4 regions of the Paenibacillus sp. NPDC101420 genome follow, and region 1 is predicted to be linked to each of the others. Evidence: riboswitches for the same ligand, from Rfam matches in the RefSeq annotation. Region 1 holds a riboswitch; each other region holds the start of a gene.
The links. Region 1 has a riboswitch for cyclic di-GMP ahead of ACQKMP_RS19620 (choice-of-anchor A family protein). Riboswitches for the same ligand answer to the same signal wherever they lie in the genome.

Region 1 (5,708 bases):
GTACAATCATCGAAGGGCCTCTTCAGCGTATTTTTGCTGCAGTCGAAGCGCTGCACGAGTCTCCTTTTTCCGCAGGTGCAGAGCGTGTCTCTACCTCACTTAAAATAGACGACCGCCGCGATAAACCCTCCACTAGCCGTGGAAAGCTGGAGTCTGTGGAGCGTAAACTACAGGTGGAATAGCAGTTCGGGAGAGTAGGGAAATAGGGAGAAATAGGCTTGCGTTTCTGGCTGAAAGTTGTATAATATTTTTTGTTTGACAGAAAAATCGGCTTAAGCTGGTGTAGCTCAGGGGTAGAGCAACGCACTCGTAATGCGTAGGCCGGGGGTTCAATTCCCTTCACCAGCATCCCAAAAAACCATATTTGGCGCGGATTCTTGAAGTTTGGGGAGTCGCGCTTTTTTGTTTCTTCTACCATTCTTCTACCGAAAGAGTGTCTTTTCCGCTTGTAATGGAGTCCCCAACGACCGGGGCCAAAAGGCAAAAAAACTGCATGTGGTGCGTGAGAGCAACATACCTGCAGTACTCACGGAGAATTTATTTTTGGATGTGGCAACCGACGCTGCCAAACTCAAAAAAGATGTGGTTATCCAAGCAATCATTGATAGCCATGTGATCGGGATTGCAAAGTACCTAGGGCTGAAAAAGAAGGAAACAGCGAATCAGGGCAACAATGACAATAAAGTGGTAGTACTCGTAAACGGCAAGAAAGAGCAAGTAAGACAGTTAACCTTACAAAGTGAACTGGAAAGTTAATTTGTCGAGCCGGAAGTTTTGGGCGCTGCTGGCCGTTACCGGCGTAACCTCTCATCATAAAATAAAGTAATACGAGCGAGGGGGAGTTTCCTGATGGATGCTTATTGCAGCTGCTTGCGCTACATGAATAGAAGAGTGCGGATTCTGACTAAAGATGGTAGACAGCACGTAGGCGTAATTACAAATGTGGACAGAAATAATGTTTACTTAAGAACGGAACATAACGGATCTGTGCACACTTCAGCTTTTTTTGGTAATCCTTTTGCTACAAATGACATCTTAACCTTGAGTTTGTTCACTCTGCTGGCTATAGCCCTTATTTAAAAAATCATAAAACCGGGAAAAACCGCCCACTGGCTTCGGCTGGTGGGTATTTTTTTGTTTTTTACGAAATGTCGGATCCCGCAACAGGCCTACTATTTTCGTTTCTTTTTTACCCAAGCACCGATACAAATCCCGCATATCTTAGTTTTGTATCCAATTAAAAAGGAGGAATTGACAAATGGGCGAAGTACGTGGAGAACGTTGTTGCGGCGTTGGTGAACGTGAACGTGAACGTGAACCTGAACGTTTTGTTGGTGGAGCCTTTACATCCACAGGGGCAATCTTAGTGCTCTTTATCCTGCTGGTCATCATTACAAAAGCTTGTATATTTTAAATTGTATTCAATTACAAAGGAGGAGTTAAAATGGGCGAATTCGCAGGAGGATATGGTGGCTTTACTTCTACCGCCGCAATTCTGGTTCTGTTTATCTTGTTGGTAATCATCTCTAAGACTTTGTTTATTTAAGTTTCAAACCTCCCAATATAGCTGCACCTTATTAAATCCGCCAGTACTCATGCTGGTGGATTTTTTTCATACATAATCAAAAACGCACCCTGTCAACCTTAAGTGGTAGGCGAGTATCCCAAATGGATTATGTTGAAATTATGCGGAAGTACCGTACCCTTCCAGTAATGGTGGGGTATTTCTTTGCGTTCAGGCAAATTTTTTTATCAGTGATATAGAGTTCATACACATAACGTTACATCCGTCTAACCTTTACTCAAGTAAAATGGCGGAATGACCCAGTCTCTCTTGTGTGATATTTGGGTGTACACCGAAGACGAGATTCGCCCCGAAGACTATACATCAATCACGTGCAGGCAGGTTGCAGTGCTTACCTTTAGGTAAGTACGTGAACTAAAAGTGCATACTTACGCGATGTCATGGTGGGAGGTATACTCAAGTCCTAAATCTGATTCAAACATGGAGGATACACCAATGAAAACACTTATTGTCGTCACGCACCCAAACATCGAAACATCCGTCGTTAATAAACGCTGGATCGAAGAACTCCGTAAATATCCAGACAAATATACGGTGCACGAGCTGTACAAAGCCTATCCCGATGAAAAAATCAACGTGGAAAAGGAACAACAGCTGATTGAAGCGCATGATAAGCTCGTCTTACAATTCCCTGTCTACTGGTTTAGTAGTCCACCTCTGCTTAAAAAGTGGCTGGACGAAGTATTTACTTACGGATGGGCATATGGCTCGAAGAGTGATAAATTAAGAAATCGAAAAATCGCATTAGCTGTAACTGCCGGAGGAAGTGCAAAAGACTTTAGTGAAGAAGGTAAACTCGGCTACGGGCTTGACCGTATTTTATCTCCCTTTGACACGACTTTTTTGTATTGCAACGCTGATTATCGTTCCTTCTATGCCATTTATGGCACGGAATCTGAGACGGTAGGAAGTACGGATTACTTAAATAAATTGGATATCAGTTCGCAAGGCTATGTTGAATTTATCGAAAATATGTAATTAGATTTGAAGCAAAAAGCAGCATTTTCATTAATGGAAATGCTGCTTTTGTCATAAGTTGTCGTTAAATCGTAAAAGGTATGGTTATCTCTTGCGCGGCTGGAACGAAGTTTTTCTCTCCCCAAGTGCACATCATATCCAGCACCGGAATAAGCGATTGGCCCTTCTCGGTCAAGGAATACTCAACTTTAGGGGGAATCTGGGGGAATTCCTCGCGCCTGACGAGACAGTCGGTTTCCAGTTCTTTCAACATAACGCTTAATGTCTTAAAAGGTATTGTACCGATACCCCGTTGCAGTTCATTGAACCGCACGATCTTGTTTTCAGAGAGATAGTAGAGAATAGTCATTTTATATTTACCACTAATAATAGACAAGGTGTAGCCAAAGCTAGTGTCCTTCTGTTGAATGCCAGGCGGTATACAGATTTCATCACTCATGGGCTATTACCCTCCTTCAGAAAATATTCAACGAAAAGGCAAACGCCTGTTGTCGCTCCGTACTGAGGTCCCGACTTTATTATGTTTTACAACCTGCTATCAAGTCATCCTGTGAGAACGAATTCACTATATCATTTTGAAACAATTTGTTCAAAGCACTCGTGGCTAACTATCAATCGGTCGATTTTCTCTGTCGGCGAAGCGGGCCTCTTTGGTTGGAAATCAAAAGTGCCAAGCGGATAGCCTAAGCGACGAATTGAAGTTTTTAATGTAATTTTCATGTGAGCATCATCTTATTTTCAGGTTCAAGGTATATATTGAAGACACCAAACACCCCCCAGTGTTTTGTGGTATAAATCTCTCAGGTCTTGCCAACTCCCATGGTAAGGCCTATTTTTTTGTTCGCTAATTAAATGAGGGAGGGGGGGCAGCTTCTTCGCTACTTCACTTAATCTGATATTGCTCTTCATAGCTCTTAAAAGATGAAATATCCAGACCGAGATATCTGCGCATATGAATGGCAGCTTGGGCAGCGACGATGTCGTTTAACAGCAGCATTCGTTCATGGTATCCACGACATATAAATTTGGCTTCTATCCCCGTGTTAAGTCTGTTCTGCTCATAAACCTTGATTCCCCGTTTTCTCATCTCTGAACGAACATCTCTTAGATCTGTTGTAGCAACTGCTGCGGCTGTTTCAAGAACCTCCAGATAGGGGGTAGGTGTTCGTAAATGTGCAGAATAGAATGGCGGAGTCCCGTTCGAAAGCTGATAAAATCATCGGAAGCAATAAATAAGATTTGACCAGCATGTTGTCCCTGCTTTCAGCTCTATTCATGAATCTCATCACCTCTAATGGGAACGTATATTCGTATTCTACCCCGATATTCCAAAAATAATCAATGGTATTTCTAAACAGCTAGTCCAATGTGATTGAATTCACAACTAAATTAGAAAGAATAAAATATATTAAAATTGTAATAATAAAAAATAATGCTTCAGACTTATATAAAGGGAGAATTAGGATGAAAGAGGAAGGAAGTCTCCACCGTGGAATGGTATTTGGTTTGATTCTAAGTATTTCATTATGGATATCGATATTAGGTTGGATAAAGTTACTTTAAAATTGAAGGAAAACCTTTGTGTGAAGCGCCTTTAGGCGCTTTTTTTGTGCTTGCTTACGCGTATGGATATCAAAAGGAATTGATTGACAATTGTGGGGATGGAGCGCTAAACTATTATTAGTTCAAAAGTATTAAAAGTCATAGACGATTATTTAATAGGATGCTTAAAATGCTAGTTCTAATCCGCAAGTCAATACATATATTATCATGATAATAGCAAACCGCCTGAAAGGGTGGGACGCAAAGTCCAGGAGTCTAAAGTGTCTTAAATGCGCTATGACCGTCCGACTGCCATGAGAAGGGAATTCCACTTCTTTTTTGGCGGTCTTTTTTGTTGTTAGGTCCTTTAGAGTTTCTGGTAATTATTCTGATTAAATATAAATCATAGTTTTAGGAGGTGTGCTTTTTGAAAAGAAGAATGAAACCGCTGCTTGCACTAGTATTAGCGGGGATTTTGACAGTAGGTAGTGGTCTTTCTGGAGGTCATTTGGTAAATGCGGCTGGGGAGGTGCTTCCCTATACTCCTACACCTGTGTTAGGTATTGCAGGGAATTTTAATACTTTTATTTTTGGGGATTTCAAACAATCTAATGATCAGGTTCATGGGCGCCTTGCGGCCAAAGGTAATATTACTTTGCAGAATTACGGCGTATCCAAGGATAATCCAGGTGGAGATGTTCTTATCGCTGGTAATGACATCAGTTTTACTAATGGGACTGTTCATGGAGCATCCGTTTATGGTGGTGTTTTTTCCAGCAACGGTGTAGATCTTAAAGAACCAGCGAGAAAAGGGACTCCTATTGATTTTGATGCTGAAGAGCAATTTCTTATTGGACGTTCTAATGAATTCTCTTCGCTTGCTACAATAGGAACTTTCAAAAAGGAATATGGGAAAATAACGATTGATGCTTCGGAACCATTTAACGTTCTTAATCTTAGTGCTGCCGATTTCGCTGGTGCTAATGGCTTACAGTTTAATATTGCAAATAGCGCCACAGTTATCATTAACGTTAGCGGAAGTTCAGTTAACATTCCAAGCTTTCAAATCTGGGGAGGTAGCCCTAACAAGGTATTATTTAATTTTTATGAAGCTAGCACTGTTGACATTGGAAGTTTAACAATAGAAGGAACTATCCTAGCTCCGCTTGCAAAAGTAACTTATAATTCCGGTGAACTGCATGGGACGCTGATTGCAAAGGGATTTGCTGGTGGAGTGCAGATGCATTGGTATCCATATGGAGGGGAAGAACCACCTCCGACACCAACGCCGACCGTGACGCCAACACCAACGCCGACCGTGACGCCAACACCGACGCCGACCGTGACGCCAACACCAACGCCAACCGTGACACCAACACCGACGCCGACCGTGACACCAACACCAACGCCAACGCCGACCGTGACGCCTACGCCGTGCGTGACACCGACACCGAAGCCAACACCAACGCCGAAGCCAACACACACACCAAAGCCAACACCGACACCGAAGCCGACACACACACCAAAGCCAACACACACACCAAAACCAACACCAACGCCGACCGTGACGCCAACACCAACGCCGACCGTGACGCCAACACCA
Region 2 (6,053 bases), on a different contig from region 1:
AGAGACGTTGTCGATTTCTCAAGAACGTCTCTCTATTAGAATAGGAAGTGCCCAAAAGGGATACGTTCTGGTCTGCATTGATGGCTACAGCGCAGGCTGGGGTAAGTGGCAGGATGGCATACTCAAGAACGAATATCCCGCAGGCTGGAGGTGGATGTAGCAATGAGCCAATCAGGTAAGCCCGCCAAAAAACAACGATTAGATAAAGTGTTGTCCCATATTGGAGTGGGGTCGCGCAGTGATATCCGTAAACAAGCTAAACAAGGCTTAATATTGGTGAACGGGACCGTGGTAAAAGATAGTGGGTTCCATGTGGATCCTTATGCCGATAAAATAGAGGTAGGGGGAGAAGTTGTTACCTACCGTGAATTCATATATCTTATGATGAACAAACCCCCGGGTGTCCTGTCAGCTACGGAGGACAAGCGGGATCGGACGGTTTTGGATCTTTTAAAGCACGAGTATGCACAGTTTGAACCGTTTCCTGTAGGAAGGCTAGATAAGGATACTGTGGGACTGCTGCTGATCACTAATGATGGGAAGCTTGCCCATGAATTGCTGTCGCCACGTAAGCATGTCCCGAAAACGTACGAGGCAACCATCGAGGGCGATGTAGACGCGGATGATGTCGCGGCTTTTGCAGCAGGGGTGGAGCTGGAAGATGGCTACGTTACTTTACCTGCACACTTAACCATTCTTGGAAGAGAGCGCGGCAGCAAAGTGATTTCCCATATTTCACTTATCATCACTGAGGGGAAATTTCATCAGGTGAAGCGTATGTTTCAGGCGGTAGGCAAAAAAGTCACTTTTCTGAAACGTGTATCTATGGGAGAATTGAAGCTGGATGAAAGTCTGCCGCTTGGAGCTTGTCGGGAACTGACGTTAGAGGAACTGGCACTCTTAGGCGCAGAATCATCTCAAGGATAATATAGAAAAAGAAAGACAAGGATGGTGGAGTATGAGATACAAACTGATTGCACTAGATGTGGACGGTACGCTATTAAATGATGATCACCACTTAAGCTCTGAGAATAAGGAAGCTATTGCTGAGGTTACACGTCTTGGCGGTCAAATCGTATTGTGTACGGGACGCAGTCCACAGAACTCGATTCCTTTCATGGAGGAAATGGGGCTGACTGGTTACGTGCTTGGTCACAATGGAGCAGCGACGGTACGAGTGGAAGATCGAGAAGTGCTGCACCAATATGGTATGGATGCACGTGGTCTTGACCCCTATATTGACTATTGCCGTAAGCACAATATTCATTATGATGTGAATACTGCTTTTGATATGTATGTTGATAATGTAGAGAATCTGACTAAAGAAGCTAATTATATGTATGAGCACTTCCGTATTGTGCCAGCGACGCTGCCCGCATGGGAAGATTTCCGTGAACCGGTTGTTAAGTTTACTGTATTTACACAGCCAGAAATCCTTGACGAAGCTGAACGTGAATGGCGTACTTGGGCTCCTGAGTACAATATTTTGCGGAGTGGTGAATTTTTCGTTGATTTGATGCATCCCGAATCTTCTAAGGGAAACGCATTAAGAAATCTCGCTGTGAAGCTGGGAATTCCGCAAGAAGAAGTCCTCTCAATCGGTAATTATTTTAATGATATTTCTATGCTTACCTATGCGGGGATGGGCGTGGCGATGGATAATTCTCCTGTAGAGGTAAAAGCGGCAGCGAATGCTGTTACGGGTTCGAACAATGAGCATGGTGTGCGTGATGCGCTGGTTAAATATTGTTTATCCTAATCTTTTTGATCCTGTAAAATAATTTTAGATGCAAAGCATAAAGCGGACTGGAGTCCTGTTTTATGCTTTTTTTTACGTTGACATAAGGATACGAGTAAATCGACGGTAAATAGAAATGGAAGATAAGTCGTTTACAGGTAATTATAACCATGATAAAATTAGCGGTGGGACATGCGTCCGTAAGCTAATTAAAACTAATTGATTGTCCGCGTTAAAGGTAAAATCATCGAAAGATGATGACACAAAGCCATGGGTCTAAAGCCTTTCTACAGAAGGAAATGATCGCCAGGCCGCCATAGGGATGTCTTATGAAGCATAAAGGATAGCTCTAAGAATATGTAGTCAATTTTGAGCTCTTTTATTATTTCGACCTATACGGCGTTACATTATCGCAAGGGGCCGAAAGGGGAAGTACATGAACAGTTTTTTCAAAACAATAGGCACTAGTTTGGCAGTAGGTGCTTTATTGCTGTCCGGAACGATCGGATGGATGTCTAATCCTGAAGTCGTGTCTGCCGCTACCACAACAGCAGTAACCGCGGATCAAATGATTAGCAAAGTAACGGCAGCCTCTAAAGCAATAAAGAATTTTCACTTAGATGTGATCAAAAAACAGGATATTCAGAGCGGTGGGGTACGTATCAGCAACACTAACACACTGAAGCTGGATATTAATCGACTGCCGAATTTTGCTGCAGCCGGCACCGTTGATAGTAGTCTTTTAGAAACAACGTACAGTCTATATGCCAATGACAAGGAGTTTTACTATCTTGTAGACGGAAGTGAACTGATCGATGAATCTGAAGATGAAGGTTACGACGATGACGGTGAGCCAATCGATCCTGATGCGCAGTATTGGATTGGACTGGAGAAGATGGAGTGGGATTCTTTTTACTCCAAAGGTCAATACGATCCTGTTTCCATGCTTGATTCGGTAAAAAAATATAAAAAATCTATGAAAGTCAGCACTGCTGGTGCTCAGACAGTCCTGCAATTCACGGTAACCGATCCGACAGCAGCTAAGGGAATAATCAAGCTCTATGACCAGGAGAACCTCTGGGATGGTGAGACAGTTCAACCCAAAAGCGTAACGTGGAAATTATTCGTCAATACTAAGACCTGGCAGACGGAAAAACTGACAGTCGATCTGAGTTATGTGCTGATAAGTGATGGAGAAAAGGATACATACAACACGAAAATCGAAGCTAAGTATTCCAAGAATAACAAAGGTACAACCATTGTAAAGCCCGCCGAACTAGAATAATAAGGTCGTTTTCATATGGAGTAAAAAGCGCTGTTCAGTAGAACAGCGCTTTTTGCTCCATTCATGACAGTAGCCAACAGGAAGTGAGATATGTAAAAAATAAATAAATATAAAATTGACCTACCAATTATTAGGATTTTAGTACATGCTATTTATGTGATTAATAATCTGAATTAATTTAATAGTGTATGAAATATCATGTTGTAACTATTATATTGAAAAGGTATTATAAGTTAGGTTAAATTTACATTTTTGAGAATTGCTATTCTTTTTAATGATTGATAGGGGGAGTGCGAATAATGTTATCATCCACAGAGCTTAGCAAGCTGAACGAAGTGAATTACAGGGAGGACCGATTAGAGGCACTTAATCATTTTTATGAGGATCTCTGTAATAAGAAAGTAGCCGATGGCTATATTTATTCTCTTAGTCGTTATGGAAAAATATTTGCTAATAGAGCGGGGGGGCGCTTCAGTTACGAAGAAGATAGCGGCCAAGAGTTGAAAACGGATACAATATTTCGAATCGCTTCTATTACTAAGCTGTTTACGGCAACAGCGATCTGGCAGCTAGCAGATGATGGTGAAATTTTTATGGGGCAGCCAGTTAGTTCTATTCTTCCGGAGTTTGATGCCGATCCTTTTAAGCCGATTACAATTGCTCATTTACTGACGCATACCTCCGGCATCGCACCTGATCATGGCACTATAAGTGATACCTACTATAAAAGTGCATGGTGGTATATTTATGAATCAGAGCTTGGAAAAGAAAACTGGATTAAAGCTGGACTTTCCTATGGTATTCGTTTTCCGGTAGGGACTCAATGGATGTATTCATCGTTCGGATACGTGGTTCTTGGTGCAATTATCGAGAAAATAACAGGTGTTATTGCAGAAGATTACATAATGGACAACATTGTAAAACCGTTAGGCATGACAGATACTTTCTTTGATATACCGCCTGAGAAAGCTGGTAGGATCGCTATTCGTTCGGAAGAAGCCAAGGAATATCTTCAGAAGCTGCAAAACGGGGAAATTACGGATGAAGAACAAAGGTCTGAGGAAGAAATCAAGACTCCCGGAACGGGTGGGGGAATGTATTCAACCGTTAATGATCTACAAAAGTTCGGAATCATGCTGCTTAACCATGGGGAATACGAAGGTGGTCATATCTTAAGTCGGATGGCTGTTCAGAAAATGACCAAGCGGTTCAATTCTGAAAAACTTCCAAACTACGCATGGGGAGATGGAGGAGCAGATAGACCATACGGTCTTGGGCCAGACCTTCGATATAATGAAAGTACATCTTATTCTGAAGGCACTTTTTTTCATGAAGGATGGGGGTCTTGTTCTTTGGTCGTTGATCCGGTTGAACAGCTGATTGCCGTTTGGTATATCCCTTTTCATAAAAATATATGGGACGGTAGAGCGATTTTCGGTACAAACAATGTGATCTGGTCCGGACTCGAATAAGAATAAGATTATATGTTGTGAGATATCAAAGATAGGCAGGATGTGACTTATGTTTGAGAAGATAAAGCACCGCTTTCGCGTTATGAGAGCGGTTGCTTTTGTTACTTATAAGGAATGGAGTGCGTACAGAACGCATTCGATGGTTTCTATTTTTGTAGGCCCGCTATATTTTTTGGTGCAGTATTACATATGGAGCGCTGTTTATAGTGGAGAATCCTCTATTAACGGGATGTCGCTCTCTCAGATGCTCTCTTATTTTTGTGCCACGATGTTGATCAACTACTTGACCATGGATTTTGCCGATTGGAATTTACAAATGCTCATTCGCACCGGGAAATTCATTACGTTCTCTTTAAGACCAATGAATCATATGTTCTATGCATTGTCTCAGAAGGCAGGGCATAGGGTACTTGGGCTTCTATTTGAATTTATACCCTGTTTTATGATCTTCTTCTTTATTTTTCATATTGATGTTTTACCCGCAAATTTACTATACGCAATGCTATCGATAGCTATGGCATTCATGATGAACTTTTTCATCCATTATAGTATTGGCATGGTCGCATTTTGGATGGTGCAATCCTCCAGTATTCGTAACTTTTTCAGTCTTTGCGAGGGGATATTCTCAGGATCACTGATTCCATTGGTCTTTTTCCCAAAATCCTTACAGCTGGCTTCCTTTTTCTTACCGTTTCAATATACGACCTTTCTGCCTGCAATGGTCTATACAGGTAGCTATACTTTAGCTGATATAACCTTACCTATTCCCCAAGTTTTGTTGTTGCAGCTTGTAGCCGTTATTATTGCCGGAATAGTCTGCCGGGTGCTGTATGCGGTATCGCTTAAGCATTTTACGGGGGTGGGCGCATGAAACGTATGTATCAAATATATAAAACCTGCATGAAGGCGAATATTGCTTCTGCTATCACTTATCGTGTTAATTTTATTCTTAATAGCCTTATCATGCTCATAGGGAATGTGTTGTTTCCCCTAGTAACGGTGTTCATCTATAATTCGAATGCTTCATTTGAAGGATGGACCTTTAAAGAGGCACTATTAATTCAATCTGTGTTCATTTTGTCTACGGCTTGTGCCGGGATTTTTTTTAACGGAATTATGTGGAATACAATGTCTCATGTAGTAGAAGGGACTTTGGAAGTGGTATTAATTAAACCAACCTCGAGCCTTTTTCTGCTGTTGGCCAGATCTTTTGAGTTCGAAAGTATCGGGCTTTTAGGTGGAGGAGTAATCATGTTCGTATACGCACTTAGCGGAATCGATGGGATGACCATCGGCTCTTGGTTCTTGTTCCTGTTGTTGTTTGGCGCAGGGCTGCTTGTTATGTTCGGCGTGGCGCTTATTGTGGCAGCAATTTCCTTCAAATGGGTAGCGAATTCCCGCTTGCCGGAGATGTTTGAGAGCATTAAGTCTTTTGGGCGTTATCCAGGGACGATTTTCCCTAAAGCAGTCGTAGCCGTAAGTTCTTTTCTTTTTCCGGTTTCCATGATTGCTTATTTTCCAGCATCTACTCTGATTGGACGATGGGAAGCCTATTTTT
Region 3 (6,053 bases), on a different contig from region 1:
GAAGATCTCCTTTATTAACGAGATCGCCAATATTTGTGAAAAAGTGGGAGCTGATGTAACCGAAGTAGCACAAGGAATGGGTATGGACCAAAGAATCGGGTCATCCTTCCTGCAGGCTGGCATCGGTTATGGAGGCTCCTGTTTCCCGAAAGACACTAATGCACTCATTCAAATTGCGGGCAACGTCGATTACGAATTCAAATTATTGAAATCTGTAGTCGAAGTGAACAAGGGACAACGGTTTATGATCATCTCCAAGCTGCATGAATCACTTGGCAGCCTGCGCGGTTCGACGATTGGGATATGGGGGCTTGCTTTTAAGCCTAATACTGATGATGTCCGCGAAGCTCCAGCCAGAGAGATTGTTGAGGCACTGGTGGCTGAGGGGGCAACAGTCAAACTATATGATCCAATCGCAGCTACAAATTTCAGGCAGCAATATGATCATCCGCAGCTTCGCTGGTGCAATCTGCCTGAGGAAGCGGCTGAGGGCAGCGACGCCGTATGCCTGCTGACCGATTGGAGCCTGCTCAAGGAGATTGATCTGCATCAGCTGGCGAAAAGCATGCGTAATGGGGTATTGATCGATGGACGCAACGTGTATTCCAAGGAGCAAATCGAGGGTACCGGCCTCGTTTATCATTCTGTCGGCCGCCCGCAGATGGGTGGATTGAGCGGTTATTCTGCTAGTGTGGCTGGAGCGGTTTAATCTAAGTTATATTGATTGAACTTGTGATTTTTCTATTTAGGGATGAGCCGTGACTCCAGAGAATGTTTGGACTTCCGGCCGCTGTTGTCTGCAGATTTCCTGATTTTAACCGCTGATAGCGGTAGAAATCCGCAGACAAAGGCGGACGCTATCGCTCTTACAGTTCCAAAATTCCCCTCCGCCACTTCGTTCCCTTATTTTAAGGTTCTAAGCAATTTATAAAGTTAGGTACTCTGATTATATACCGCAGTAGCAGTAGCAGTAGCAGTAGCAGTAGCATTTGTAGTTGTCATTGTCATTGTCTCTGTCTCTGTCTCTGTGGTGGCTACTAGTCTTGCTCTTGTAGTTGCAGTTGTTCTTGCAGTTGCTGCTGCCTCCCCCAGAGCAGAAGCAAATCTTTAGAAAAACGTGCTTGCTTCCGGCTGGTACAGCCCGGTACGCACGGATCAAGTATTAAGAAGAAGTTGGTTAGGTTAAGAACGGAAAGGGAATTTGGAACTGTAGAAACGGAGTGTTCGCCTTTATCCTCGGATTTCTACCGCGAGAAGCGGTTCAATCAGGAAATCTGAGGATAACAGCGATCGGAAGTCCAAAATCCCTTGGAGTGGTTTCTACCTAACAAAGATATAGCTTTTAATACAATCCATTCTAGCTACCACCAAACGGAAGCCAGACGTTTTGATAACAATTCAAATATGCTCGATTTCCATAATTCAAGGAGGGTTCATTCTATGAAAATGGTACTTCTATCAGGCGGTTCAGGTAAACGGTTATGGCCGTTGTCCAACGACTCACGTTCAAAGCAATTTCTAAAGGTACTTGAAAGCCCTCAAGGTGAACCAGAATCCATGGTACAACGTGTCTGGAGACAGCTGGAGGAAGCAGGGATGGCAGAATCATCTTATCTGGCCACCGGCCGCGGCCAAGTAGAAATGATACAAAGCCAACTGGGAAGTCATGTGCCGATTATCGTTGAACCGGAGCGTCGGGATACTTTTCCGGCTATCGCCTTAACAGCTACCTATCTTTATTCAGTGGCAGGTGTTTCTCCAGCGGAGACGGTAGCAATATTGCCTGTTGACCCTTATGTAGAAGCATCCTTTTTCGATACCATAGCTATGCTTGAGGGGACCATGCTGGAAAGTGGAGCAAATCTGGCCCTAATGGGTGTTGTTCCTGAACATGCCTCAGAGAAATACGGATATATTATTCCTACCACCGAAGAGGCGGGGGGAAATGGTTTTATGAAGGTGAGTCACTTTCAAGAGAAACCAGACCGTATACAAGCAGAACAGCTCATCGAGCAAAATGCATTGTGGAATTGTGGAGTGTTTGCCTTCCGCTTAGGGTACTTGTTAGATATTTTGCAGCGTAAAGGGTTGCCTTTAGGATATGAAGAATTGCAGAAGCAGTATAAGCTATTGTCTTCCATCAGCTTTGATTATGAAGTGGTAGAGAAAGAAGAACATATTGTAGTACAGCCGTATGATGGATTCTGGAAGGATCTTGGAACGTGGAATACGCTGACAGAGGAAATGAGCAGCAAGCATGTAGGAAAAGGTTTTGTAACGGCGGATTCTGAGGGGACTTGCTTGATTAATGAGCTGGATATTCCGATTACGGTAATTGGTGCGAAGGATCTGATCATTGCGGCTAGCCCGGATGGGATTCTAGTTACCCATAAAGCTGAGAGCCCACGGATTAAAGAAGTGCTGAAGACCTTTGAACAAAGACCGATGTACGAGGAACGCCGCTGGGGCCATTACAAAGTTATTGATTATGTGAAATATGATGAAGGCAATGAAGTGCTGACCAAACGGATTTTTATATCCGAGGGGAATAATATCAGCTATCAATTACATCGCAAGCGTAGTGAAATTTGGACAATCGTCAGCGGCGAAGCAAGTATTGTGCTGAATGAGAAAAAACATAATGTGAAGGCTGGGGACGTGGTACGTATACCGGAAGGAACGAAGCACGCGATCCTTGCTTTGACGGATGTCGAGTTTATAGAGGTACAGACGGGTTCTGAATTAGTAGAAGAAGATAACATTCGTATTACTTTAGACTGGAATGATATAGAACTACAACAATTCATTTCATAGGTCTAACCTATCTATTTAACCAATCCAAAATTTCTTGAAACAGGTAAATTGACTCAATTATCAAAAAAAGTCATAAAAACACTAAATATATCATTAATTGTCGTCGATACTTACGGTAAGAGAGATTATTTCTCTTAAATTGAAAAGGCAAACCTATCGAAAGGTAGGGACGCAAAGCTATAGGGCCTTCGAAAGAGTGGCAGCCTGGCTACCGAAAGGGAGATTATTTTGAAAGCTTACCGTACGTATCGATTATTTGGCGCATTTCTGACACTCGTCTTGTTTCTGACTGCACTTCCGCTTACTGTTGGAATTTCGCCGTCTGTTGTCATAGCTGCTTCAAATTCTGGAACGCCAGTTACCCCAGGAGCCTCACCTGAAGCCGTAAAGCTGCTTAACTATTTTTACTCGATCTCAGGAAAAGGTATTATTGCTGGTCAACATGACTATTTAGAAAGTCCAGATGAAATTAACAATATGCTGAAGGGAACCAGCGGACAATATGCCGCTCTTCACGGTTATGAACTGGGCGCGATCAGCGGTCAGTCAGAAGGAACGATGGCCTGGCAGCGTCAAAATGTGGTGAACAGCGCGATCAACTGGAATAAAGCGGGCGGGATCGTAGCTATGACTTTTCATGCTAACCTGCCGGGCACCTCTTATGACTGGGATAATGTGAAAAAAACACTTAGTCAGAATGAGTTCGATAGTTACGTTACACCGGGTACCAAGCAATATAACAATCTGATCGCTGAACTTGATAAGGTGGCAGTCTCCCTAAAAAGCTTGCGCGATGCCAATGTTCCGGTGCTTTGGAGACCCTATCATGAAATGAACGGGAACTGGTTCTGGTGGGGGAAGAAAAATAACTTTTCTAAACTTTGGAATATTATGTATGACCGTTTTGTTAACGTTCATAAATTAAATAATTTGTTATGGGTATGGAGTCCGAATGCTCCCAATGTTTGGTCAGATCCTTATGCGCTAACTTATCCAGGTGCTGATAAAGTAGATATTCTGGCAGCAGATATATACGAAAATGATTACCAGCAAAAATACTATGACAGCTTGTTGAGTCTAGCCGCAGGCAAACCGATTGCGATCGGGGAGAATGGTGAAATGCCTAATCTGGAGAAGCTTCAGCAATCACAAAGTAAATGGACGTATATGATGAGCTGGGGAAAAATGCTTTACGAGAATAACAGTGCAGATACAATTAAAACATTTATGAATAGCAACTATACCCTAACTAGAGATAAATTAAATACTAGTCTGGTACCGACACCTAGCGCTGCACCAGCGCCGGCACCTCCCGAAGAAGAGGGTGAGGCAGCAATTCCTCTTGTGAAGGGGCTTGCAGGAGAATATTACAACAACATACAGCTATCGGGAACAGCAGCTCTTACTAGAACTGATGCAATTATCGATTTCAATTGGCGGCAAGGATCGCCGGATGCCGCCCTCGGGATTGATCGTTTCTCCATACGTTGGAGCGGTAAAATTAAGCCATTATATGATGAGCAATATACATTTTACACTACCTCAGATGATGGCATCCGTGTGTGGGTGAATGGGCAATCCGTGATTGATAGTTGGACTAAGCAAAGTGGTACTGAGCGTAAGGGTAATATAACGCTGAAGGCTGGCCAGCTATACGATATCAAGGTGGAGTATTACGAAAATGAAGGCGATGCGAGAGTCCGCTTGATGTGGGAAAGTGCTAGTCAAGCTAAAGAGACAGTTCCAGCAAGTGCACTTTATCTTCCGGATGTCTCCTGATTGATGAAAATTAAAGGTCGATCCTTAGTGGCTCTGCGTTATTGCAGAGCTACTAAGCTATAGTCCTCATTAGGTCAGAAGACGATTGTCCGATAACAGGTATGTTTATTTAGCACCTGTGGAGGCAGTACAGCTACCGAAAGGAGGATTTATTTGCGTAAATATTATAAGCAAAACAGATTGTTGTTTACTATATTACCGGTGTTTATTATTTTTTCCTTGCTGCCTTGGGGAGAGGTTAAGGGTCTTCCGAAGGCTATGAGTGTTTCTTCCGCTCTTCCTCCGGTTATACCAAGCAATCCATCAGCTTCTGAAGAAGCCAAGCAACTGCTGAGTAATTTGGTGAATCTACGTGGCAAAGGAATCCTGTCTGGCCAGCATGATTATCTAGAAAGTCCAGATGAACTGGTTCATAAGCTGAAGAATACATCGGGACAAAATGCCGTTCTACATGGTTATGAATTGGGGGCAATTAATAATCAACCCGAAGGGACGATCGCAGAACAGCGACAAGCTGTTATAGACAGTGCAATGGAGTGGCATCAAGAGGGTGGCATTGTAGCCATGACATTCCATCAGAGTTTGCCGGGAACTTCTCCAGAATGGTCCAATGTAAACAGAAGTCTCAGTCAAGAGAAGTTTAATACTTATGTTACGCCTGGGACGGCTCAGTATAAGAGTCTAATCTCTGATCTAGACGAGATCGCTGGCTATTTGGGACAGCTGCGTGATGCCGGAGTTCCAGTCTTATGGCGACCTTACCATGAAATGAACGGCGGTTGGTTTTGGTGGGGGAAAAAGGACAATTTTTCAGCGCTTTGGAATATTGTCTATGATCGTTTTGTAAATACACATCAACTGAATAATCTACTGTGGGTGTGGAATCCGAATGCGCCGAATGAATGGGCAGATCCTTATGCTGCATATTATCCCGGTGCGGATAAACTCGATGTTCTGGCTGCGGATATCTACAATAACGATTATAAGCAGTCCTACTATGAGGATCTGCTCGCACTTGCTGATGGTAAACCTATCGGAATCGGGGAGAGCGGACAGCTGCCGAACCCGGAAGTATTAACCGAGAAACAAAATAAATGGGTCTATATGATGACCTGGGGAAAATTACTGACAGAAAATAATACGCTACAGTCAATTAAAAGCTTTATGAATGACTCGTTTATAGTATCGAGAGAGGATTACGTTCTCACAACAGGAGGCCCTTCGATAGCACCGGTAATCCCGGTAACTCCAATGGGTTTGACTGGAGAATACTATAACAATACTGATTTAGAGGGAGAAGCGGTACTTATCCGCGATGATCGTAAGATTGATTTTAATTGGCATGGCGGGTCACCTGCACAGGAGATAGATGAAGATCATTTTTCTGTTCGCTGGAAAGGGAAGCTCAAACCCAAATTCAGTGAAAAATATACGATTTCGGCATCCTCTGATGATGGAGT
Region 4 (6,053 bases), 130 kb from region 1:
GGATTAAAAAAATGATCAACAATACATTATCGAGCATCATGCTTGTGATATTCATTCTGCTGGTGGTAGCCGTAGTTTTATCAAAGGCCTCCGGCGGTGAACCTGCCTTCTTCGGATACCAGATCAAATCGGTACTCTCAGGTTCGATGGAACCAGGGATTCAAACCGGATCGATTGTCGCTTTAAAACCCGGAGGAGATATGAATCGCTTCAAAAAAGGCGATGTGATCACCTTTAGAAATGAAGAAAACCTGCTCATTACTCACCGTGTTGTAGAAGCAACAATGAACAACGCTACTGGTGAAGCCATGTATCGCACGAAAGGCGATAACAATGATGCGCCTGATATGAACCCTACCAGTTCCACGAATGTTGTAGCTGAGTATACCGGGGTCACCGTACCTTACGTAGGTTACGCTATGAATTTCGCAGTTTCCAAAGCTGGAAGTGTCATGCTCATGATCGTACCAGGCTTGATGCTCCTGCTCTATGCTCTGTATTCGTCATGGAAGGCTGTAGCTGCACTCGAAAAGAAAAATGCTGCTATACTGCCCGCCTCTCCACCCCCAACTGAAATACAGTAATTCGTTGATTGTCCGCTTCCGCTTACGAACCGGAAGTTACAATATATAACTTTTATAAAAAAAACCACAAAACCGAGGAGGAATTTTAATTATGGGTATCAAAAAAACATTGGGTCTTGGCGTAGCATCAGCAGCACTGGGTTTATCATTGATTGGTGGAGGAACCTTCGCTTACTTTAGTGACACTGCACAAAGCACTGCTACATTTGCTGCAGGTACACTCGATTTGAACTCCGACCCTTCAGTTATCGTAAATATTCCAAACCTAAAACCAGGTGATACTGTAACCAAATCCTTCAAATTGAAAAACGATGGTTCGCTCGATATCGGATCTATTATTCTGAACACTTCCACTCAAATTACGGATGCTAAAGGTGACAACTACCTGGATTTAGCCCAATTCATTAAGGTCAAATTCCTTAGAAATAACGATAAAGGAACCGTAGTTTCTCCAGAAGATGTAGTCTATCAAACTACGCTTGCTGATTTAAAATCTCAACATCCGGATCTCGTAAAAAATACTGGTTGGGATCAACTCTTCACCGAAGCATCTGGTATTAAAGCCGGCACCAATGACAGCTTCTCCGTCCAATTCGAATTTGTGGAAAATAACCAAGATCAAAATATTTTCCAAGGCGATAGCATAACCCTGACATGGGATTTCGTAGCTAAACAAGGTGCTAAAAAAGATTACTAAGATTAATAGAATAATTTAATATAATACTCGAAGAGCAGCAGATCCTGATTCCGGAAAGCGGATAAGTAGATGCTGCTCTTCTCTTTACAATAAACTTTGTCGAATTTAATGATATTTGCTATACTAATAACAAAAATTACGGAGGGGCGTCAGCATAGTGTCACAAAATATGGGCCAACGTATCCAGCATCTCCGCCTAGAAAAGGGATTGTCCCTATCTGAGCTTGCGGACAGAGCGGATGTTGCTAAGTCGTATCTTAGCAATGTGGAGAGAAACATCCAATCCAATCCTTCAATCCAGTTTATCGAAAAGATCGCCGATGCGCTTCAGGTATCCATCCACGCTTTGCTCTATGGAGAACCTAATGATGCTGAGGAGTCACCTTTAGATTCGGAATGGTTCCGATTGGTGCAGGAAGCTATGGCCTCAGGCATAAGCAAACGCGAATTCAAGGAGTTTCTGGACTACCAGAAATGGCGCCTTGATCAGAAGGATTAATATTCCACCTGACCTGATAAGATCCTCTTCTACTCATACTATTAAACATAAGCGCCCTCGCCCTCCTAACATGGACCGCGAAGGCGTTTTATATTCTAGTAAAATATAAGGACTATTTATCTTGTATACTTTCTTATATACCGAAAAAGGGCCCAGCGAGTTATTGCTGGGCCCTTTTTCAAAATATAACGCACTAAATGTATTACTGCACGGCTTGCACAGTCTTCTCATGAAAGAATCGACGAATTTCATCTGCCTTTATGCCAGCCTTCTTAGCTGCTAATAATAAATGTACCCACTCAACGTCTAGATCAATGACCTGCTGTTCTCTGTTGCTTCCCTGGTTGGACTTGTCCAAAAAATCTCCTCCTAAGATTTTACGTCCCCAGGCAATCCGGCTGTCATAGTATTTCTACCTTAGACCCGCGACTTTGTGCCCCTGTCTTTCGGCAGGTTTACCTTTTACTGGACCCTTTACACGAAAGGATCTACTTTGAAATATATGAAAATCGCTAACTGCAATAACATTATACTATACTAAAGTGGAAAAGTGTGTCGATTTCTGATTAGTTTTTCCATTAAAAAACAAAAAATAGAAGCGCTTTTGTGCGATATCTTGTCCTATTAACACGATACTCGTCCCATTCATAAAATTAATTAAGCCAATATAATGATACTTCCTTCCCTATTAGTTAAAAATAAGGATATTAGAATCATTTTAGTGGGCCTTAGGAATGGGTAATGAGAAGAAACAGCGTTCTTTTCATTAGAACAAGCTAACCCATACCATTTTGCGAACGTATTGGACGAAAGAATGAATTGATTACACGTGTGGAAAGTAGCACAATAAGATGAGAAATGAAACCGCAATCATCACAGCTCCAGTAAGCGTTGACACAAAATGTCACGTATGGAGTTCATCCGTTAAGGAGGATGTATTCATGGCAGCCAAAGAGCCCTATAACGAATCCATTTGGAGTAAGTATTACGGACCCAATTTAGGCTACATTCAAGAAAGATATGAACAGTTTGTGAAAGATCCTTCCACCGTAGAGAATAATTATCGCGAGCTTTTTACAAATTCGGGTCCCCCACCCCTAACACCGGATAGCGAACCGGCTCCACAGCCTCGCATTTCGGGAGACACCGAATGGCTTAGAAAGGCAGTAAGAGCTTCCAAGCTAATCGCTAATATTCGTATATATGGCCATATGGCCGCTGATATTGATCCGCTTGAGCGCGATCACAATCCCATGGCTAAATATCTTGAACTCGAAACCTATGAGCTGACTCGTGAGGATCTGCTCGCACTACCTGCCACGCTCATTTGGGAGAATGCGCCGAATGATGTGCATACCGGATGGGATGCAGTTCAGCGTATGCGTCAGGCTTACACCAAGACAATCGCCTATGAATTCGGGCATGTGCATGAAGAACAAGAACTGAAATGGTTGAACAGACAGGCAGAATCCACAAGCTCACCAGCGCCTTTAAATAATGCAGAACGTAAAGAGCTGCTAAACCGCCTGATCCAAGTAGAGCAATTTGAAACCTTCCTTCACAAAACCTTTGTGGGTCAGAAGCGTTTCAGCTTGGAAGGCAATGACGCACTCGTACCGATGCTGGATGAAATCGTACGCGCTGCTGCGCATGACGGCGCAGAGCATATTCTGATGGGCATGGCGCATCGTGGTCGCCTCAACGTTCTTGCACATATTTTGGGCAAACCTTATGACATTATATTTTCAGAGTTTCATCATTCTCCGAACAAGGAGCTTTTCCCTTCCGAAGGCTCTACAGGCATTAACTATGGCTGGACGGGTGATGTGAAATACCATCTGGGTGCAGATCGCGCTGTCCGTGAAGGAGAAACCGTACGCACAAGAATAACACTAGCGAATAACCCAAGTCACTTGGAATTCGTCAATCCTGTCGTGGAAGGCTTCACTCGTGCTGCTCAAGAAGATCGGAGCACAGCCGGATTGCCGAAGATTGATACCAGTAAAGCTATGGCGGTACTGATGCATGGCGATGCTGCTTTTCCAGGTGAAGGGATTGTTGCAGAAACACTTAATATTGGCAAACTTCAAGGTTATCAGAATGGCGGGACGATCCATATCATTGTTAATAACCGGATCGGCTTTACGACAGAAAGCGAAGACTCCCGTTCAACGCATTATGCGAGTGACATCGCCAAAGGATATGAAATTCCAATTATCCATGTCAATGCTGATGATCCTGAGGCCTGTATATCAGCCGTTCGTTTAGCTAGTGCATATCGCAATCAATTCAAAAAGGATTTCGTTATTGATCTCATCGGCTATCGTCGTCATGGACATAACGAAATGGATGATCCTGAAACTACACAACCTATCGTGTACGGTAAGGTACGCAATCATCCAACCGTTTACAAGGTGTATGCGGAGCGGCTACAGCGTGAAAAAATTCTTACAGCTGAAGATGTACAAAAGATGCACGTTGAAACAGAAGGCGTATTGCAACGTGCGTACGATAGTATGAAGGAAGGCAATCATAAGAAAAAAGAACCAAAAGCCTTCATTCCTCTTCATACAGATCGCTCAGCGGCAGGCACTACAGCCGTACCGATCTCCAGTCTGCAAGAGATTAATCGTGAGCTACTGAGCGTACCTGATGGATTCCAAGTCTATCCGAAACTGGAGCGAATTCTGCAGCGTCGCAAGGACGCGCTGAATGAGGGTGAAAAGGTCGACTGGGCACTCGCTGAGTCCCTAGCCTTCGCAACCATCCTGAAGGATGGAACGCCAATTCGACTTAGCGGTCAGGATGCACAGCGCGGCACCTTCGCACACCGCCATCTGGTGCTGCACGACAGCAAGACAGGAGAATTATTCTCTCCGCTTCATCAGCTAAGTAATTCTCGCGCTTCCTTTGGCGTATATAACAGTCCGCTATCTGAAGCTTCTGTGTTAGGCTTTGAGTATGGTTATAATGTGTTCGCACCAGAAACCTTCGTCATCTGGGAAGCACAATATGGCGACTTCGCCAATGCAGGTCAGGTTATATTTGATCAGTTCATTGCCGCTGGACGTGCGAAATGGACGCAGCGCAGCAATCTCGTCGTCATGTTACCGCATGGCTACGAGGGACAGGGACCCGAGCATTCCAGTGGTAGATTGGAACGCTTCCTACAGTTATCCGCGGAAGAGAACTGGACCGTTGCTAACTTGACCACTGCTTCTCAATATTTCCATGTCTTGCGACGCCAAGCTGCTTTATGTGGACAGGAAGACGCTAAACCACTGGTGATTATGACACCGAAGAGTCTCATTCGTAATCCGCGCAGCACATCTGCCGGAACTGAGCTCGCCTCCGGACAATTCCAGCCTGTGTTAGCAGAGCCCCTACTAGGCCAGAAGCCAGGGGAGGTCAAACGTCTAGTAGTCTGCAGCGGTAAAGTAGCTATCGACATCCAAACAGAGCTAGAAGCTGCTTCAGACAAAGATTGGTCGTGGCTACATGTACTGCGCTTAGAGCAACTCTATCCGTTCCCAGAACATGAACTGAGTGCTCACTTAAGCTCCTTCACATCCCTTCAGGAAATTGTCTGGGTGCAAGAAGAGCCGAAGAATATGGGCGGATGGAGTTATACCGAACCTCGGTTACGGGCCATCGCACCGCAAAACACTAGCGTGAGATATATCGGACGTCCTGAACGTTCCAGTCCTGCAAGTGGTTATGCAGATGTTCATAGCTTTGAACAGCGTAGAATTGTTTCAGAGGCCCTAAAAGCAAATTCACAAGTACAAACAGCTGTACCGTCCTCTTAAGAGGACGGTATCACAATAGCGTAAACCATTATGTTTGGGGAGGTAACGGCCTGTGTCAGAAATCTTAGTACCCGATCTGGGAGAATCTATATCCGAAGGAACCATCTACAAATGGCTGGTTAAAGAAGGCGACACGGTAGGTCAAGGTGATGTGCTTGCTGAGTTAGAAACGGATAAAGTCAATTTAGAAATTAGTGCGGAGGTGGAGGGTGTCATCTCCTCCATCCTACGTCAAGCGGGCGAGAACGTAGCCGTTGGCGAAGCCATCGGCATCATTGGAGCCGCTAGCGGCAGTACGCCGCAGGCCGCTGAGAGCAAAGCGCCTGAAGCGGCACCGGCAAGCGGCAGCGCAGCAGCCGCACCTGTAGCAGCGCCCGAAGTCGCTGTAGCGGGTGGCGAAAGCCCCGCTGCACTGGCATCGCCGGGCGCACGCAAGCTGGCACGGGAGCGCGGCATCGACCTCG

Region 2: it holds a riboswitch for cyclic di-GMP, as region 1 does, so the genes downstream of both, ACQKMP_RS04260 (DUF6612 family protein) here and ACQKMP_RS19620 (choice-of-anchor A family protein) in region 1, are expected to answer to the same signal.
Region 3: it holds a riboswitch for cyclic di-GMP, as region 1 does, so the genes downstream of both, ACQKMP_RS23560 (glycosyl hydrolase) here and ACQKMP_RS19620 (choice-of-anchor A family protein) in region 1, are expected to answer to the same signal.
Region 4: it holds a riboswitch for cyclic di-GMP, as region 1 does, so the genes downstream of both, ACQKMP_RS19050 (anti-repressor SinI family protein) here and ACQKMP_RS19620 (choice-of-anchor A family protein) in region 1, are expected to answer to the same signal.

The regions. Positions count from the first base shown of each region.
Region 1 covers NZ_JBNNSE010000004.1:387,235-392,942, forward strand. The annotation lists gene ACQKMP_RS19575 (MTH1187 family thiamine-binding protein) at 1-182, shown strand, start outside; tRNA gene ACQKMP_RS19580 (tRNA-Thr) at 277-348, shown strand; gene ACQKMP_RS19585 (N-acetylmuramoyl-L-alanine amidase) at 403-756, shown strand; gene ACQKMP_RS19590 (hypothetical protein) at 850-1,080, shown strand; gene ACQKMP_RS19595 (hypothetical protein) at 1,259-1,414, shown strand; gene ACQKMP_RS19600 (sporulation protein YjcZ) at 1,445-1,546, shown strand; gene ACQKMP_RS19605 (NAD(P)H-dependent oxidoreductase) at 2,021-2,563, shown strand; gene ACQKMP_RS19610 (winged helix-turn-helix transcriptional regulator) at 2,628-3,002, opposite strand; gene ACQKMP_RS19615 (hypothetical protein) at 3,447-3,650, opposite strand; cyclic di-GMP riboswitch class I at 4,332-4,422, shown strand; partial or broken gene ACQKMP_RS19620 (choice-of-anchor A family protein) at 4,533-5,708, shown strand, end outside.
Region 2 covers NZ_JBNNSE010000001.1:915,873-921,925, reverse strand. The annotation lists gene ACQKMP_RS04275 (RsmB/NOP family class I SAM-dependent RNA methyltransferase) at 1-160, shown strand, start outside; gene ACQKMP_RS04270 (pseudouridine synthase) at 163-927, shown strand; gene ACQKMP_RS04265 (Cof-type HAD-IIB family hydrolase) at 959-1,759, shown strand; cyclic di-GMP riboswitch class I at 1,966-2,057, shown strand; gene ACQKMP_RS04260 (DUF6612 family protein) at 2,175-3,023, shown strand; gene ACQKMP_RS04255 (serine hydrolase domain-containing protein) at 3,323-4,495, shown strand; gene ACQKMP_RS04250 (ABC transporter permease) at 4,545-5,366, shown strand; gene ACQKMP_RS04245 (ABC transporter permease) at 5,363-6,053, shown strand, end outside.
Region 3 covers NZ_JBNNSE010000006.1:148,733-154,785, forward strand. The annotation lists gene ACQKMP_RS23550 (UDP-glucose dehydrogenase family protein) at 1-709, shown strand, start outside; gene ACQKMP_RS23555 (sugar phosphate nucleotidyltransferase) at 1,441-2,814, shown strand; cyclic di-GMP riboswitch class I at 2,951-3,030, shown strand; gene ACQKMP_RS23560 (glycosyl hydrolase) at 3,043-4,593, shown strand; gene ACQKMP_RS23565 (glycosyl hydrolase) at 4,747-6,053, shown strand, end outside.
Region 4 covers NZ_JBNNSE010000004.1:258,901-264,953, reverse strand. The annotation lists gene sipW (signal peptidase I SipW) at 1-584, shown strand, start outside; gene ACQKMP_RS19060 (TasA family protein) at 676-1,281, shown strand; gene ACQKMP_RS19055 (helix-turn-helix domain-containing protein) at 1,451-1,780, shown strand; gene ACQKMP_RS19050 (anti-repressor SinI family protein) at 1,983-2,138, opposite strand; cyclic di-GMP riboswitch class I at 2,166-2,250, opposite strand; gene ACQKMP_RS19045 (2-oxoglutarate dehydrogenase E1 component) at 2,722-5,589, shown strand; gene odhB (2-oxoglutarate dehydrogenase complex dihydrolipoyllysine-residue succinyltransferase) at 5,642-6,053, shown strand, end outside.